4 regions of the Rummeliibacillus sp. BSL5 genome follow, and region 2 is predicted to be linked to each of the others. Evidence: predicted binding sites of a transcription regulator. Region 2 holds the regulator's gene; each other region holds the start of a gene.
What was found. Region 2 encodes LexA, which represses DNA repair genes until DNA is damaged. Its sites were predicted from a motif close to CGAACATATGTTCG; they were not measured.
Positions count from the first base shown of each region.

Region 1: the regulator LexA is predicted to act here: its motif matches at 3,231-3,244, upstream of ruvA (Holliday junction branch migration protein RuvA).
Region 3: the regulator LexA is predicted to act here: its motif matches at 2,331-2,344, upstream of parE (DNA topoisomerase IV subunit B).
Region 4: the regulator LexA is predicted to act here: its motif matches at 2,962-2,975, upstream of RCJ93_RS09855 (Y-family DNA polymerase).

Region 1 covers NZ_JAVGCV010000001.1:244,472-249,190, forward strand. The annotation lists gene RCJ93_RS01255 (pyridoxal-phosphate-dependent aminotransferase family protein) at 1-776, shown strand, start outside; gene RCJ93_RS01260 (LysM peptidoglycan-binding domain-containing protein) at 994-2,307, shown strand; gene RCJ93_RS01265 (phosphotransferase) at 2,308-3,168, shown strand; gene ruvA (Holliday junction branch migration protein RuvA) at 3,294-3,914, shown strand; gene ruvB (Holliday junction branch migration DNA helicase RuvB) at 3,934-4,719, shown strand, end outside.
Region 2 covers NZ_JAVGCV010000001.1:1,162,948-1,167,666, forward strand. The annotation lists gene tkt (transketolase) at 1-684, opposite strand, end outside; gene RCJ93_RS05995 (DUF896 domain-containing protein) at 782-1,018, opposite strand; gene RCJ93_RS06000 (YneB family resolvase-like protein) at 1,148-1,804, opposite strand; gene yneA (cell division suppressor protein YneA) at 1,801-2,115, opposite strand; gene lexA (transcriptional repressor LexA) at 2,283-2,897, shown strand; gene RCJ93_RS06015 (GNAT family N-acetyltransferase) at 3,047-3,547, opposite strand; gene RCJ93_RS06020 (hypothetical protein) at 4,278-4,556, opposite strand; gene RCJ93_RS06025 (DUF2247 family protein) at 4,553-4,719, opposite strand, start outside.
Region 3 covers NZ_JAVGCV010000001.1:730,809-735,527, forward strand. The annotation lists gene parC (DNA topoisomerase IV subunit A) at 1-341, opposite strand, end outside; gene parE (DNA topoisomerase IV subunit B) at 338-2,311, opposite strand; gene plsY (glycerol-3-phosphate 1-O-acyltransferase PlsY) at 2,552-3,154, shown strand; gene RCJ93_RS03790 (HesB/YadR/YfhF family protein) at 3,170-3,457, shown strand; gene RCJ93_RS03795 (acyl-CoA thioesterase) at 3,519-3,941, opposite strand; gene acnA (aconitate hydratase AcnA) at 4,077-4,719, opposite strand, start outside.
Region 4 covers NZ_JAVGCV010000001.1:1,987,448-1,992,166, forward strand. The annotation lists gene RCJ93_RS09840 (L-threonine 3-dehydrogenase) at 1-300, opposite strand, end outside; gene RCJ93_RS09845 (hypothetical protein) at 540-1,175, shown strand; gene RCJ93_RS09850 (YolD-like family protein) at 1,280-1,618, opposite strand; gene RCJ93_RS09855 (Y-family DNA polymerase) at 1,679-2,935, opposite strand; gene RCJ93_RS09860 (carbon-nitrogen family hydrolase) at 3,338-4,126, opposite strand; gene RCJ93_RS09865 (glycine C-acetyltransferase) at 4,292-4,719, opposite strand, start outside.

The DNA.
Region 1 (4,719 bases), 920 kb from region 2:
CAAATATTAAAGCTGTATTTGTCACTTATAATGAAACTTCGACAGGTATCTTAAATCCGGTTAAAGAACTGGCGAAAGTTGTACGTGAGAAATCAGATGCATTGTTTATCGTAGACGGAGTAAGCTGTATTGGCGGGGTTCCTGTGAAAATGGATCAATGGGGCATTGATATTTTAGTAACAGGATCACAAAAAGCAATGATGCTGCCGCCAGGTCTTGCCTTTGTTAGTGTCAGCGACAGAGCATGGAAAGTAATTGAAGAGAATAAAACCTCTGCTTATTATTTGAATTTATTAAGCTACCGGGAATGGGCACAAAAAGGTATGACGCCGAATACACCAGCAATTACATTGATTTATGGTCTTTCTGCAGCATGCGATTTGATTGAAGCAGAAAGCTTTGATCAAACAGTTGCTCGCCACGAACTTATGAAGGATATGGTACGTGCAGCAATGAAAGCACTATCTATTGGGGTGTTAACTTCTGATGAATATGCTTCACCTACAATCACAGCTATTATGGCACCTGAAGGAATAAATCTTTCTCAATTCCTTGGGCATTTAAAGAAACAATATCATCTTGATTTTGCTGGGGGACTAGGCGAACTACAAGGGAAAATCTTCCGTTTTGGTCATATGGGATACTGCTTCCCAAGTGATATTTTGCAAGCTATTTCTTTAATAGAAGCAGGTTTGCAAGATTTTAATTATTCTTTCGAACCGGCTGCAGGTATATCTGCAGCACAAAAGGTTTTTCTGGAAGCACAAAAAAAATAAAATAATCTTCAGCTATGAAAAGATTATAAACCTGTTCCTGAATGTGGGAACAGGTTTTTTTGTTGGTCAGCTAAATAACTAAACTCCCTTTTTTAAGAAATTTCTTCTAGTTTGTCGATTTGTTGCATAGTGTAACATGAAAGGCCAATCAAATGACGAATTAAGTGTCCAATTCCCGATGCTTTTCATATGGTAAGGAGACGGAAGGAGGAAAAACGTGCGCGTTCATACTGTCAAAAAGGGCGATACATTGTGGAAAATTGCGAGGCAATACGGCATTTCCTTTGAAGAATTAAAACGATTAAACGCCCATCTAGCGAATCCTGACTATATTGTTCCTGGTATGGAGCTATTCCTGCCTGAACCAAAAAAAGAGGTGCCAAAAGAGCACCACACACCGCCGGTGAAAGAAATGCCGAGAGTAAAAGAGGTGCCACACCAGCCAAAAGAGCTGCCGGTTGTCCCCCCGAAGGAACAAACGGTGTTGCCGCCAAAAGAGCACCATGTACCAAGACCAAAGGAACAACCAAAAGAGCATCATGTTCCAAAGCCAAAAGAACAACCGAAAGTAATGCCGCCAAAGCCGCCGATGCCTGTTAAAGAAAAAGAAGTTCCGGTTCCTATTCCAGTTCCGGTACCAGTACCTCCACCGGAGCCAGTGCCAATGCCTCATCCACACCCGTTTGAAGAAAGTCGACCTGTAAGAGCTAGAGTAGAGATCATTGAGCAACATGAAGAACAATTCATCATTCAACCGAAAAGAGAGGTAGTGGAGTACAAACCAAGCTTACCTCCAGTACCGCCTGTAATGCCATACTTACCTCAACCCCCACTGCCTCCAAAATATGAAGGATGTAAGGAAGAGGTATATCAACCTTGCCACCCTATAATGCCAATGCCAATGCCAAAACCGTTCCCACATTTCTGCAGCAGTTGTGGTTGCGGAGGTAGCCATCCAATGATGCCAATGCCGATACAGCCGATTTGGCATGCACCTGCACCTCATTGGATGGGATCAATGCAGCCACAGTGGCAAATGCCGGAATCTACAAGGGAGTGTGAATCATCAACGTTTGATCAGCATGCAGTGCCAATGCCACCACAGAACATAAGTGGCTGTAGCAGCTGTGGCGGAGGACAACAAGTGATGCCGTGGCCAATGCCTACACCGCAGTGGGGACCGCCAATGGCACAACCAATGCCACAGTGGCAAATGCCTGAAAAAACTCAAGAATGTGAATCATCTTCACTAGATACACCAAAACACCATGACTTCCATGGGCATGATCATTATGGTCAATTCCCGCAGCAAATGGAGCAAAGTGGCATGCCGCCAAATATGGCTCCTCAATATGACCAGCAGTGGCAGTTCGATCCTTATGCTATGCCTCAAGCCATGCCGTATTATCCAATGCCACCTCACCAATGGCATGGAGCTTGCAACTGTCCAGCTTGCTTATCGGCTCAAGGATACTCCTACCATCCATACTATGCGCCACAATTCCCGCAAGCGGGTTATGAGACCTATTAGTTGAACAATTTTCAAATAAAAAAAAGAATCAAAAAAAATGTTTGGCAATGTCAAGCGGGCAATAAAGAAGTAATGGTCAAAAAATATGAGCATATACTGGTTGCGAAAAAAGTGAAAGCGGTTCATGATACGCTTGCTGACATGGAATTTCCACATACGTTACCTAATACAAAGTTAGAAAATAATATTCTGACCCAACCATGGGTGAAAAACGCACGGCGATTTAACTATAAATCAAAAATAGATCGCAAAAAATCTCTTGAGCTCATTCAACAATTGCACAAAACGGGGAAGAATAATAATTGGTCTAAGGCTGATTATTATTTGCCCGCTTATGATTTGCAATTGAAGTGGCAAGAACGCCTTCAGAAATTCATTATGCATATTCCAAAAATCTCAATATACTTAGGCAACGAAAAATGTGACCAGCTTGTTCTTTATGCAAGAAAAGCGCTCAAAGAACTGCAAAATGTAGAGCCTTTGACAAGCAAAAAAACAATTTTGCATGGGGACGTCGTTCACCATAACTTTTTAAAAGATGCCAAAGGGAAAGACTACATGATCGATTTTGACCTTTGTGCGTACGGCCACCCAGAAGAAGAGCTCATCATGTGGATGCATCGCGTTTTGCCGCATGTCCAATACAATTTAAAATTGCTCCTAAAAGAGCAGCCGTTATTATCAGACTTTCCTAACAGCTATTTGCAAGCATTGCGTTATCCGAATGAGTTGTTGCGTGAATGGTTGTATGTAAAAACAGTCGAAAATGAAAAGCAACAAACGTTTGTGGAGGATTTATTACGCTTTACGGAAGTGGCGCTCTCTTCTTGGCCAAAATTATGGTATGATTGTGGTAGGTAAAATAATGATATTATTATATTTTAAGATAGGTCTTTCATGGCCTATCTTTTTTAAGGCGAAGGCGAACATGCATCCGCCGTTTAAAAGTGCTATAATGAATATCGTTACGCAAAAAGGAGAATGTTATGTACGACTACATAATTGGCACGGCTACACGCATTACCCCCGAATATATTGTCGTTGAACAGCAAGGGATTGGCTGGCAGTTATTCACGCCAAATCCGTTTGCTTTTCAAATGGACAAAGCTAATGTGAAGTTCTATACACATATGCATGTACGGGAAGATGCACAGCTATTATTTGCCTTTCAATCATTAGAAGAGCGAGAGTTATTTCGAAAGCTGATCCAAGTGTCCGGTATTGGACCAAAAGGAGCGCTTGCCATATTAGCTAGTGGCAATCCACAACAAGTTATCCAGGCGATAGAACAAGAGGATGAGAAGTTCCTTGTTAAATTCCCTGGCGTTGGGAAGAAAACTGCTCGCCAGATGATACTTGATCTAAAAGGAAAGCTTGGCAGTCTGCTTGATAATATAGAATTAGCAAGTGCTCAAGATGAACTGCCGCTATTTGGTGTTCACCATAATAAAGATGAGTTAGAGGATGCTTTGCTAGCACTTACAGCATTAGGTTATTCTGAAAAAGAATTAGCCAAAATTCGCATACCGCTTGAAAATAATGATGGCTTAAATACAACAGAAGATTATATGAAACAAGCTTTGAAGTTACTGTTAAAACAACAATAACGGATAGGAGGTAAATAAAATGGAAGAACGAGTCGTATCAAGCGAAGCTACTGCGTTTGATGAAGGTTTGGAGTTGTCATTGCGCCCACAAAATCTTGCACAATATATTGGGCAGCAAAAGGTCAAAGACAACCTAAAAATCTTTATCGAAGCGGCAAAAATGCGAGAAGAAAGCTTAGACCATGTCTTGCTTTATGGACCTCCGGGGCTTGGGAAAACAACCTTAGCCGCTGTCATTGCGAATGAAATGGGTACAAATATCAAAATGACGAGCGGTCCAGCTATTGAACGTCCTGGCGACTTAGCGGCGATTGTGAGCTCCTTAGAGCCTGGCGATGTGCTATTTATTGATGAGATTCATCGTTTGCCTCGAGCAATAGAAGAGGTCCTATATCCAGCAATGGAAGACTTTTGTTTGGATATTGTGGTCGGTAAAGGGCCAGAAGCAAGATCTATTAGGTTGGATTTGCCTCCTTTTACATTAGTTGGCGCTACCACTAGGGCAGGAGCGCTATCTGCTCCACTTAGAGACCGTTTTGGTGTATTATTACGATTAGACTACTATGATGAGTATTCTTTAGCTGAAATAGTGTGCAGAAGTGCAGAGCTCTTCGATGTTGTGATTGACCAAAATGCTGCAGGCGAATTAGCAAGGCGATCAAGGGGGACCCCGAGAATTGCCAATCGCTTGTTAAAAAGGGTACGCGATTATGCCCAAGTGATCGGAGACGGGGTAATCTCTCACTTCCTATCACAAGATGCATTAGAACGTCTGCAAGTTGATCCACTGGGACTAGACCATATA
Region 2 (4,719 bases):
TGAATTAATAGCTTCAATATCATTGCCATCGTCAACCAAGATATAATTCCAGCCATATGCTTTAAAACGTTCAGCTGTATTATCTGAGAATGATTTATTCAAATCACCATCTAATGAAATATCATTACTATCGTATAAGACAATTAGTTTATCTAATTGCAAATGGCCTGCAAGTGAAGCTGCTTCTGCAGATACACCTTCCATTAAATCTCCATCTCCGCAAAGCGCGAATGTATAGTGATCTACAATGGAATGTTCTGGTTTGTTGTATACTCCTGCTAAATGCGCTTCAGCCATCGCCATACCAACAGCCATAGCAATCCCTTGCCCCAGTGGACCAGTTGTCGCTTCTACTCCAGCAGTGTGCCCAAATTCAGGATGGCCAGGAGTTAATGAATTCCATTGACGGAAGTTTTTAATTTCATCCATCGGTAAGTCATAACCACCTAAATGAAGTAGGCTGTATAATAACATTGAACCATGTCCTGCTGACAATACAAATCTGTCACGGTTAAACCATTTTGGATTTTTTGGATTGTGTTGCATTTGTTTTGTCCATAGCGTGTAAGCCATTGGTGCTGCACCCATTGGTAAACCTGGATGACCAGAATTTGCTTTTTCGATTGCATCAATCGACAAAGTTCGAATTGTATTAATTGCAAGCTGATCTGCTTGTAGCGTCATGAATAGACATCCTTTCTGAAAGCAAAGTATTATTCTATTACAGTTTAGTCAACATTATGTCAGAAAACAATATTTTTTCGACATTTACTTTACCTTATTAATTCAAAGGATTATTTCGTTTTTGAATTTCCTTTACCTTATCCGGTGTTACTTCATCGCCATTTGGATCAAATACTCGGACATGCTCAATGGTGTCTCTCATGGAATTACGGAATGTATCCAGATATTCTTTTCGAAGTGCTGTTTGTTCTTTCGCTTCCTCAACACTTAGTCCTTCTGCTTTTGATTTTCTAGACAGGAAATTAATGCGATCAATCTTTTCTTTTGGCAACATTTATATACACCCTTTCATATTCTTCATATCTTAAAGAGTATGTAAAATATGTTTTAAGTGCAAGCGTTAAGCATTATTTGGATATCAAGCCAACCTGTATCATAAAGTAAACTTTTCGACAGTTTACAGTTAATTATTGTGCTCTTCGAATTCTTTATAGCGTCTATGTACTGTTGCTTTGCTAAGTTGGAAGCCCAATCCATTTAAAGTAGCAGTGATTTCTTCAAATGTTAGCCCTTTATTTCTCAATTGAATAATCTGTTCAATTGGAGCATCAATTCTTTCTCTACCTTCTGGATTGCCCCGATCCTTTAAGTTATTTTCAGGCCTATAGCCGTTTTGTACAGCCCTTTTCATCCCACGACGTATTTTGGCATTATGTAATTTCCTTTGATATTCCTCTACTAGTGCCAATATTTCAAGCAACATTGTATCCATTTCATTCAGCTGGATATTGCCTGAATTATTAAGAGTAAAAATAGTCACTTCCATTTTATTAAGTAGATGTAATACGGCCATGCGACCATTCCCACGTCCTAATCGCGTTTCATCCTGCACAAACAATGCTGTAATATGTTGTTCTTTAATATAATCCAGCAAATCCATGAGTCCCTCGCGTTCTACGTCATAGCCGCTATGCCGATCTTTAAATACACTCATAACATTATAACCTTTTGTTTTGGCAAACTCTTTTAGTTCACTTTCTTGCCGTTCTAGCGAAGAATCTTGGGATTCTTTTTCTGTACTTACACGGCAATATAATACTGCTTCTTTACCTCTATTCATTCATTTTCACTCGCCAACTCTATTCCTTTTTTATTCGTGTTAGTTTTTTTGTACGCAGGAATAGATAAAGTATGACCAGCTATAATGCGTCCGTCAATAATATTGTTTTTATCTTTCACTAAAGAAACCCACTCACTTTTGGATAAATCCCCTTTATAAAGTCCAGATAGCGACCATAAAGTATCTCCTTCTTGGACTTCTATGTTTGTGTAGCTAGTTGTATCCCGATTGATAACCATAAGAATAACCATAATGGCGAATATGAATGCAAATAAATAGGTGGTATTTCGATTTTTTTTAATCCAGTTCATAAGGATCTCCCCTTCATCGAATGTTTGTTCGTAGTTTATATAATTCAATATAATACGAACATGCGTTTTTGTCAAATAAATTTCGAACCTATGTTTGCATCCATTTAATAGACATGTTATACTTCATTTAACAATTAAAGAAAATTGCTGATAAGAGGGTGAGCAAATTGAAAAAGGTATCAAAAAGACAAGATGATATATTGGAATTTATAAAAGAAGAAGTACGCACTAAAGGATATCCGCCTTCTGTACGAGAAATAGGCGAAGCAGTAGGTTTAGCTTCCAGTTCAACTGTCCACGGCCATTTGAATAGATTGGAAAGCAAAGGGCTGATCCGCAGAGACCCGACAAAACCGCGCGCTATTGAAATCTTAGATCAAGGAAATGTTACCAAACAGGGTGTTATGCATGTTCCTTTAGTTGGGAAAGTAACTGCCGGGTTACCTATCACCGCTATCGAAAATATTGAAGAGTACTTCCCTATTCCTGACACTTACGGTGGATCAGATGACCATATTTTTATGCTTGAAATCATGGGTGAATCTATGATAGAGGCAGGAATTCTCGATGGAGACTACGTGATTGTCAAACAACAGGCAACTGCCAATAATGGAGATATCGTAGTAGCTATGACGGAGGAGAACGAAGCAACAGTAAAACGTTTTTATAAAGAAAAGGGACACTTCCGTTTACAACCAGAGAATTCCTCTATGGAGCCAATAATTGTTGAAAACGTTGCTGTTCTTGGTAAAGTTGTTGGTCTTTATCGTAACATATACTGATAATTAAAAAAACAATCGAGTCTATTATATTACCTGTAGACTGATTGTTTTTTTATAAACACAAAACAGATAGCGCGGGTGTTAAATTAGGATTATTTTGCGCCTACTTAAAGTGCTATTTTGCAGTATGAAAACATTGCGTGTTTCTTTTATTTCTCAACTAGCTTTTTAATCGCCAACATGGACTTACCCTGAATAATACCTGTATCTTCAAATTTAAATGAAGCGTATAATGTTTTAGCTTTGATATTACTTGTTTGATAAAAGAGAGCTATATATTCTGCTTCACCATATGGCCACGTTACGATTTCCTTCAACATTTTTTCAAATGCAAGTTTGCCATATCCTTCCCCTTGGTAACTCTTTCCAATCATAATATGCCAAATAAAATAGCTCTTCTTACCGTAAAAATCTTCCTTTTCAAACGATTCGTGATCCAACGTATCATAAATATACATCAAAAATCCAACCACCACTTCATCGGCATAAATGGCATAAGGTGTAGCAGGTATCCCTTCTGCATTCAACATATGAGCATCTGCAAAGCTTCTTAGGTTAGTAGTTTCTATAAAGTCTTTTTGGTTTTCTTCAACTTCAAGTGCTATTACTTTCTCTATGTTATCTCCAGTTATTTTTCGTAATTCAATCATTTTCTATTTTTTCTCCTCTCTTAATACAATCCACTACCTCCTTGCACAATCAAAACATAGTCACATATCATACGATTATTCTCATAATATGTTGTACAAAGTAATCACCAGTAATAAACTCTACTCATCCTGATTTTTCATTCTAGCGCCATACATAATTGTAATAAAACTTAAAAACTTCCATTAATCAATATAAGTAAATATATTACAGTGTATAATATAGGTAAATACAGGGTTATAAATTTTTAGATTTAACAGTCAGATGGTTTAACACATCATCCGTTGCGCAAAAATATCTCTCGACAATTGAGTGAAGCAAAAACACAACATTTCTGTTTTCCGAAGCGCTTAAGTATGAACGTGATCGCAAATAGCTCTGAAGGATATATACTTTTAGAAGTATTTCCATGTTCTGATACCGAGAGTAAGGATATTTCTGATAGTTTTAATGATACAAATGAATTTTTGCTTAATGTTAAAATCGCTAATAATTCATTAAAAGAGATTTTCTCGAAGCATACAAAGAATATAGAGATCGTCTTTAGCTATTAAAGATTGAAATGGGTGACTTGCTAATCCTGATAGAGTGTTATGGTATTTAGTTTTTTAGTTGTCTGTGACTAAATAGAAATAGACCTCAACATGTAAAAGATATTAGGATCCTACGACTTAAAATTGAGTTTATTGTTAGTATTATTTTATTTTGGTAATGCGTATTTTTTATTAAAAATTATTTGACTATCTGTTTTTGTTCTTCTAAAAACTGATTCCATCTATTTAAAAATAGTTCTTGATTTTTCTCTGTTACTTCAAAAGTCATCGAGAAATATCGAAAATCACGAGCTGGTATTGAAGGTATTTTAAAATCCCAAATAACATCATAAACTTTGGAACTATAGTCTATTTCTTTTAATTCTGAGTCGTATCGTTTCGGATGGTTATACTTTTTGGGGTTTTGATACAACCACAATAAAGCAATATAAAGATATTTGTTTTTACAGTCAATCATGAATTGTTTTTTTCCAATAACATTGAATCCATTATTTTCTCTGTTATTAAATCATTAATATACTTTTCAGCTAAGTCTTCTTCATTTTTAAAAAGTGAAGCAAGCTCAAATAACGTATTTGAAGTATTACCATTAATTGCTACCTCTGATACTGCTTTTTCAA
Region 3 (4,719 bases), 430 kb from region 2:
TCACCATCGACAGAACCGTTATTGCCATGCATTTCTATTAACATATGGCGGGCTTTCCAGTCCTGGCTCATACGTACCATAGCTTCGTAAACAGAACTATCACCATGTGGATGATAGTTACCGATTACATTTCCGACTGTTTTAGCCGATTTTCTAAAGGGCTTGTCGTGTGTATTGCCTTCCATAAACATTGCATATAGAATACGGCGCTGTACTGGTTTAAGACCGTCTCTTGCATCTGGCAAAGCACGGTCTTGAATAATGTATTTACTATAACGACCGAAGCGATCACCGATGACTTCCTCTAAAGGCAAGTCTTGAAATATCTCGGACTGCGTCATGTAAGATCCCCTCCATCATGTTGTATAAATTCGCTTTCTAATATCGTACTGTCTTCTTCAAGGCCAAAGTCCACATGCGATTCAATCCATTTTCTTCGTGGTTCTACCTTATCACCCATCAATGTGGCAACGCCTTTTTCTGCTCTTTCAACATCATTGATTTGAACGCGAACCAATGTCCGTGTTTCAGGGTTCATGGTTGTTTCCCAAAGCTGCTCAGCATTCATTTCACCAAGACCTTTGTAGCGTTGAAGAATATACCCCTTACCAATTTTCTTAATTGCTTGTTGAAGATCTTTCTCTGTCCAAGCATATTCAATTACTTCTTTGCGCCCAGTCCCTTTAGATACTTTATAAAGTGGCGGCAAGGCAATATATACTTTTCCTGCTTCAACAAGTGGTCTCATATAACGGAAGAAGAAAGTTAATAGTAATACCTGTATATGAGCGCCATCCGTATCGGCATCCGTCATGATTATAACTTTATCGTAAGCAGCATCTTCAATATTGAAATCTGTACCAACTCCAGCACCGACTGCATGGATAATGGTAGCAATTTCTTCGTTTTTCATGATGTCCTGAAGCTTTGCTTTTTCCGTATTGATTACTTTTCCTCGAAGAGGCAAGATGGCCTGGAAAGAACGGTCACGGCCTTGTTTAGCTGAGCCGCCCGCAGAATCGCCTTCGACTAAGTATAATTCATTTTTGGCAGCATTCTTAGATTGTGCTGGCGTCAATTTTCCTGATAAGATGGTTTGTTTTTTGGATTTTTTACCATGACGTGCGTCTTCTCTTGCTTTCCGTGCTGCTTCGCGAACTTGCTGTGCACGAATAGCTTTACGTACAAGCGATGCACTAAGCTCCGCATTCTCTTCCAAAATGTACATTAATTTTTGGGATACGACACCATCGACAGAGCTACGTGCTTCAGCTGTGCCAAGTTTGCCTTTAGTTTGACCTTCGAATTGTAATAGATTTTCAGGAATTCGGACTGAGATGATGGCAGCTAACCCTTCACGTATATCCGAACCATCCAAATTTTTATCTTTTTCTTTTAGGAGTCCGACTTTACGTGCATACTCGTTAAACACACGCGTCATTGCAGCTTTTGCGCCTGTTTCGTGTGTGCCTCCATCACGCGTGCGAACATTATTAACAAAGGAAAGGATAGTTTCGGAATAACCATCATTGAATTGAAAAGCAAATTCAACTTCAATTTCATCTAGTTCGCCTTCAACATATTTAACTGGATGCAATACATCTTTTTCTTCGTTAAGATAGGCTACAAAGGCTTCAATTCCATTTTCATAATGATACACTTCTTGTCGCTCGGTTTCTTCATCAATAAGCTCTATTTTTAAGCCCTTTAATAAAAAAGCTGATTCACGTAAACGTTCAGCCAATGTATCGAATTGATACTTGGTTGTAGAAAAGATTTCTGGATCAGGCTTAAAATGAATAAATGTGCCTGTTTCTTTCGTTTTGCCTAGATTAGCAAGTGTAGTTACGGGCTTACCGCCATTTTCAAAGCGCATGCTGTATTTATGGCCATCTCGGTAAATGGTTACATCAAGCCATGAAGAAAGGGCGTTTACAACAGATGCTCCTACACCGTGCAAACCACCACTTGTTTTATAACCACCTTGACCAAATTTACCGCCTGCATGCAAAATGGTAAAGATTACTTCAGGAGTTGATTTCCCTGTCTTGTGCATCCCAGTTGGCATGCCTCGTCCATAATCTCTAACACTAATACTTTGATCTTTATGGATTTTCACAACAATATGTGAGCCAAAACCCGCTAATACCTCATCTACAGCATTGTCGACGATTTCGTATACAAGGTGGTGCAAGCCTCTGCTGTCTGTAGAGCCAATATACATACCCGGACGTTTTCTTACGGCTTCTAAACCTTCTAATACTTGAATATCATCTTCACTATAAGAGGTGATTGTTTGTTTATTTGTCAAAAAATATTCCCCCTAAACACAAACATCCGTTCTACTTTTATAAATCATATACACAATAATAGATACTGTCAACTTCTTGTTCAGTTAGACTCAGGTTTTATTGTATCATTCGTTTAATCTATTGGACAATAAGAACCGGCAATTATTGAGAAAGTTGGTCATTGTGTACGCTTACAGTCTCGTGATAAAATATTATTATAATCTAATAATACCAACTACTAATGTTGGAGGGAGTTTTAAATGAATAGTATTTTAGTTGTTGTATTGGCTTATCTAATTGGTTCCATCCCATCCGGTTTATGGGTTGGTAAAGTTTTTTATAAAACCGATATCAGACAGCACGGAAGCGGAAACTTAGGTGCTACTAATACCTTCCGTACGCTTGGAAAAAAAGCGGGTATAGCCGTTACACTTATGGATATATTAAAGGGCACACTTGCAACTATACTTCCTATTCTAGCTGTTTTCCAAGGAAGTGGTATCCACCCACTAGTTGCTGGCATCATTGCTGTCGTCGGGCACATGTTCCCTATCTTCGCTGGCTTCCGAGGAGGCAAAGCTGTGGCTACGTCTGCAGGTATTTTACTTGGCTACCATTGGCCAATCTTTATCTTGCTCCTTATCGCCTTCCTTCTTTGCTTAAAAGTGTATAAAATGGTGAGTCTAGCATCTATGTTTGCAGCTGTTGTAGCTTTTATTTACGCACTTATTTATGGTATTTTATATAATGAATATCTTTTACTTATCATTATTTCCATTATTGTAGTCTTTATTTTTTATCGCCATAGATCTAATATATCGCGCATAAAAAAGGGAACTGAACCAAAAGTAACATGGTTATAAAAAAGGAGTGTTCTTATGAAAATTATCATGTCTGAACAAGCATTTCAGTGGTTTTCTGATGAAATGGATGTAGCGCAAGGAGATACCATTCGTTTTTATGCTAGATATGGTGGCTCAAATCCTTTCCACGAAGGGTTTTCTCTCGGCATGAGTCAAGACTCGCCAATTAATCCAAGTGTTGTATTAGAGCATAATGGAACTACTTTTTTTATTGAGCAAGACGATACATGGTTTTTTAACAACCATGATTTATATGTAGATGTAGATCGCCAATTAGATGAACTTAAATTTGACTACAAGTAGATAACGAAAGCAAAAAGCATGCCTAATTCGGGCATGCTTTTTTAAACTACTCATCCAAGAGTTATTTGATTTCTGCAATTTCTTTATATTTATTAAACCACACCGGATTAATCCGTTCAAAAGCAACAGGTCGGAAATTTTCTTTTTTCACCACAATATGTTCGGATGTTGCTGTTGCTGCAATCGTTCCATCACTATGTACGATTTCATAGCCATACACGGTACGAAGACGTTCCTGTGATACAATCCATGTACGTATAATCGCTTTTTCACCATAACGTAGTGCAGCTTTGTAGCTAACATTGACATTCATAACAGGCGATACATAGCCTGCTTCTTCTAATTGAGTCACGCTAAAGCCTAAATCATGAATCAGCTGCGTCCTCCCTAATTCCATCCATATAACATAATTAGCATGGTATACAACGCCCATTTGATCTGTCTCCGCATAACGAATTTCAATTTCTTTTTCACTTACAAACATGTTGTTCACCTCATGTTAAGTATACCGTTATTTTGGGAGAAAATCCTTCCATAGCTTTTCTTCTTTCATAAAATCTCCTTTGTCTTATAAACTAAAACAAGTGCACAAAATTATTGTGCACTTGTTTGAACCATATTATTTAGATAATTTGTTACGTAAAACCATTTGTAGGATACCGCCGTTACGGTAGTAATCTACTTCTACTTCTGAGTCAAAACGAGCAAGCGCTTTGAATGTTTTAGTATCGCCATCTGGAGATGTAGCAGTCACAGTTAGGATATCACGAGGTTTAACTTCATCTGTAATATTAACTGAGAATGTTTCTTCACCAGTCAATCCTAGTGATTCTGAGCTTTCACCATCAACGAATTGTAGTGGTAGAACACCCATCATTACTAAGTTTGAACGGTGGATACGTTCGTATGATTCTGCGATAACTGTTTTAACGCCAAGAAGGTTAGTACCTTTAGCTGCCCAGTCACGTGAAGAACCCATACCGTAGTCTTTACCAGTAAGTACAACTAAGCCTACACGGTTTTTAGCATATTTCATTGCTGCATCGTAGATATACTCTACATCACCTGTTGGCCAGTAAGTAGTGAAGCCGCCTTCTGTACCAGGTGCGATTTGGTTGCGGATACGGATGTTTGCGAAAGTACCGCGCATCATTACTTCATGGTTACCTCGACGGCTACCATAAGAGTTGAAGTTTCGTGGTTCTACGCCATGTTCACGCAAGTATTTTCCGGCAGGTGTATCTTTACCAATTGCACCAGCA
Region 4 (4,719 bases), 820 kb from region 2:
TACTTCAAGAGCATTCACAAGACCGCCCATGTTTAAATTCCAAGCGAACAATGGTCTTTCTTCAGCTGTTGCTGACAATAATGCTGCCATATGCATGATTGTATCTGCTTCAAAATTCTTCGCTAATTCATGCATACGTTTTGCATCTGTTACATCTAATTTTTCAAATGGCCCTGCTTGGTTTGCACTCTCTTTTATATCTGTAGCTAGTACATTTTCGGTACCATATTCTTTTCTTAGCTTCGCCACTAATTCTGAACCGATTTGGCCAGACGCGCCTGTTATCATTATTCTTTTCATTGTATAATCCTCCCTCTATTACATACAATTGCTTTTTCCGACAGTACAATTTCCCTTCTCAAAAACATTTGTATTCTCCCAGTGTACAAATAAACCCATTAGCACCTATTATTTAAAGTAATTTTCCGAGTTTATTATATACTGTATTTCTAGAAAGCACAACTAGTGCTTATCCACTGATTTCTTCTGGGACTTTTCTTGAATTTTCATTTATACTAAACGAAAAAAGGAGTGAACGAATGGAATTAGTAAAATTAACGCTTATTTATTTATTCGCCATCCTAGCATGCTCTTTTCTGCTTTTAATGGATATTCCTACATGGCTAATCGTAATTTTGCTTATCTTATATGTATTTATGTTTACACTTTATCCCCACTTCAATGCACTATGGTGGACAAATAATCTAAAAAAAATTGACCGCTTCCTTAAAAGGAACAAGCAAAAAGCATTATTTGCCTATCCATACGCCATCGCCCATGAATCCTTAGCAGAACAAAAAGAAGCACTTCAACGAATAATTTCCACTCATCAACAGCCTTATATCAAACATAATTACGCATGCTTGCTTGCCCTACTAGAAGAACATTATGACCAAGCGCTGACTGAAGCAAAACAAATTCAGAAAGAGCCTTATCAAAGCTATATGATTGCCCATAGCGAAGCCCTGCTTGGAAATATCGAGAACGCACGTGAAATGCTTCCGCGGTTAACTGAAAAATGGATGGCTCCTTCAATTGAAAGTTTGATTTCTGCCAAGGAGAAAAATAAAGAAAACTTTAGCCGATACTCAGCTGAAGCAATCGAACATGCAAGAGGTGTACAGAAGTACATGCTTTATTATTCCTTGAAAGATATGAAAGAACTTCAAATGTGAAAGGGATTTTAGCAAACTCTGTGTGTACACCTAAAAAGCCACAAACGTTGAATCTATACGTTTGTGGCTTTTATATTTTATTTGATTATTATTATTTATGATTTTCACGCTAATATTTCCAAATGAATAATACAGTCCACATCCACCCAATGATTTTTAGAAAATGTATCTTGATCTTGGATTAACAGTTTTTTCTTTTCACTGTTAAGGTTGGCAATGATGCCTGTAAAGCTGCGGCTCGTTTTGTCATGCCATACTTCTACTACTACTTGTTTTTTGCTGTAGTATGCTTGAAGTACTTCCTCTTCTAACGCCTGCAGTGTCCATTCGTCATATGCAGGTTTTTTGATTTGCTTTAATTCACTTTGCCAATTTTTTAAACGGTGAACATGTTCCGGCAGCATCATAGCCGTCCACTTGATATTCCCTCGGTCGCGTAGCACTAACACACATCTCCTTTTTATCCCGTCTCGCATTAACAAGCTGTAAAATTCCCTCAGACTTTAGCGCTTGTGCCCTCCAAGCAATCCGTCGCGTCCAATTGCAGTACCTGCCTCTGTATACGAAACGGCGCGAAGGATAGCTGTCGAACCGTAATGTGCACGAAGGTGATCCATTGCAGCGCCGAGCTTACGACGTTTCCAGCGTTTTGTATCAAAGAGGCTAAGCTGTAGTGATTGTTCCGATTCTAATTTTGATATGCTGATGCTGATTTGTCGCACGGGACGTTCGTTGTAATGCTCTTCAAAAAGCTGCAGACATACACGATAAATCGCCATTGTATCATTGGTCGCTTCATCAATTGTTTTTGCGCGTTGGAAGCCTCCGCCAAAAGCATCGCGGCTATACGATATGCCCAATGTAATGGTGCGGCCCACTTTATAAGCTTCCCTTGCCCGCCTTGCTACATCCTCACACATCTCAAGCAGCACGATGAAGATTTCCTTTTTCGTATGGTAATCGCGTTTTAATATCTGGCTTTTGCCGAAACTGATTTGGCCTTCAACAATTGGTGCTTCTCCTACGGTAGATAAATCAATCCCCCATGCATGGTGGTAAAGCTGGTTGCCCATAATGCCGAACTTCTCTTCGAGTGCAGATAAATCAGCATTTGCTAAATCGCCCACTGAAAAAATACCCATGTGGTTTAGCGTTCGTTCGGTGCGGCGTCCAATTCCCCACATTTCAGATAGCGGCATAACAGGCCATAGCTTTTTCTCAACATCCTCAAAGTCCCATTTTGCAAAACCTGTTTTTTTCGCTTCTAAATCGAGTGCAAGCTTTGCTAGAAGCATGTTAGGTCCCATACCGACAGTGCTTGGAATTTCGAATTGCTTGTAAAGTTCATTCTGGATGGCACGCGCTGTTCGTTCTGGATCACCCCATAGCTTCTCCGTGCCTGTTAAGTCAATAAAGCTTTCATCAATACTGTAAACATGAATCGCTTCGCTCGGTACATAGCTCGTAAATAATTTAGTGATTTCAACAGACATGCGCACAAAGTACTCCATCTTTGCTTCAAACACATGGATATCGGGGTGCTTCGGAATTTCAAATAACCGAGTGCCCGTTTTTATTTGGAAACGTTTTTTCGCCATGGGAGATGCAGAAAGCACGATACTGCTTTGCTGCTCCAGATTACCAACAACGGCAACCGCTTCGTTCAGCACATTCAAACCAGCGAGTGTCGCCATGCAGCTCGCATAAAAACAACGCATATCTATACACATAATCGATCTATTTGGCATATTTTCATACAGCACAGCGAACTCCCTCCATTCAATAAAGAACATTTGTTCTAATTCTAAAATGAGACAAGTGAGATGACAAGTCATAAAGAGCATTTACCAAAATGTAACGTTTTATTTTCCATATAAAGTGAAACTTCATTCAGTGGGGGTTTTTTATCCCCACTGAAGGTTAGTTGAACCAATCGGGCTTTTACGGGCAGTTACCCCCCACTAAACTTCTCCTTTACATACTGCAGTTTTGAAGTGGGGGTCTTACTGCCCGTTAATGCGGGATAAAAACAACGAGAGGAATGTAGAAAGGGTTTGTGAATATATTATATTCGGTGAGGGGATGGATATACGTTTATATCCAAAGAGGCAGGTTCGAACAATAAAGTAAAAAGCGAGAGAAATAGCTTCTCTCACTTGAACTTACACCAGAATATCTTTATATAAATCAGGGCGCCGGTCATCATAGACAGGGATTTGTCCTCGCACTTCATCGACATTAGATAAGTCCACGTCAATAACAGCAAGCTCTTCATCCTCATTTCCCGTCCACAATACTTCACCCCAAGGCCCAATAATCATGGACTGGCCGTTGAAATTTTCTTTCTTGTTGCTAATTCGATTGACAGCTATAACAAAGCATTGATTTTCAATAGCTCTTGCTTGGAGTAACAATTTCCAATGATCAATTCTTGGCGTCGGCCATTGTGCTACCACGAACAACACTTTTGCCCCATTTAATGTATGAAGGCGCAACCATTCTGGAAAACGGATGTCATAGCAAATAACGCCCGCCGCCTGCAAGTCGCCTAAAGCAAAGTTGTTCTTTTCGCTTCCTGAGGATAAATGCAAATGTTCATCCATGAGGCTGAAAAGATGGACTTTATCATACTCTCCTACTAGTTTGCCCTCTTTATCGACAACATACATCGTATTGTAGAAATGATTATCTCTCTTTGTTGCCACAGAACCGCCGACAATATCGATGTGAAGTTCTGTGGCTAAATTTTGCAAGAAGTTCTTAGTTCTTTCACCATGATCATCCGCTAATTCATTCAACTTTTTCAGCGCATAACCTGTATTCCACATTTCAGGCAAGACAACAAGCTTGGCTCCTTTACTAGCACTTTCGCGAATGAACTGTTCAGCTCTTTTAAAGTTCTTTTCCACATCACCAAATGCTACATTTAACTGAATGCATCCTATCTTCATGTTTGCGCACCTCCGTTTGAACTTTCCGCTCCCATAGTAAACTTTCAATTCCGAAAAATCTACATATTATTCTATCTTTTCTGAATCAAAAAGTATATAAAAACGAGATACTAGAAAGTCCTTTAACATAAAAAAATCCCGCCATAATGGCGAGATTTTAGGATATTAAGAAATAACACCAAGCTCTTTACCGACTTTTTCGTAAATCGCTAGCGCTTTATCAAGCATTTCTTTTGTATGGGCAGCTGTTGGCATATTGCGTACACGGCCAGTGCCTTTTGGAACGGTTGGGAACACAATCGATTTCGCATAGACGCCTTCTTCAAGAAGACGAGCTGAGAATGTTTGTGTTAATTTTTCATCGCCGATAATGCATGGCGTAATTGGTGTTTCTGAATGACCGATATTAAAGCCTAATTTTTTCAGACCGGCTTTTAAGTAATCGCCATTTTCCCAAAGCTTGTCATGAAGTTCTGTAGAGTCCATCAGCATTTGAACTGCACGTGTGATAGCAGCTACGTCACCTGGTGGTAATGCTGTAGAGAATAAGAATGGACGTGAACGGACTTTTAACCAGTCGATTAAGTTCTTCT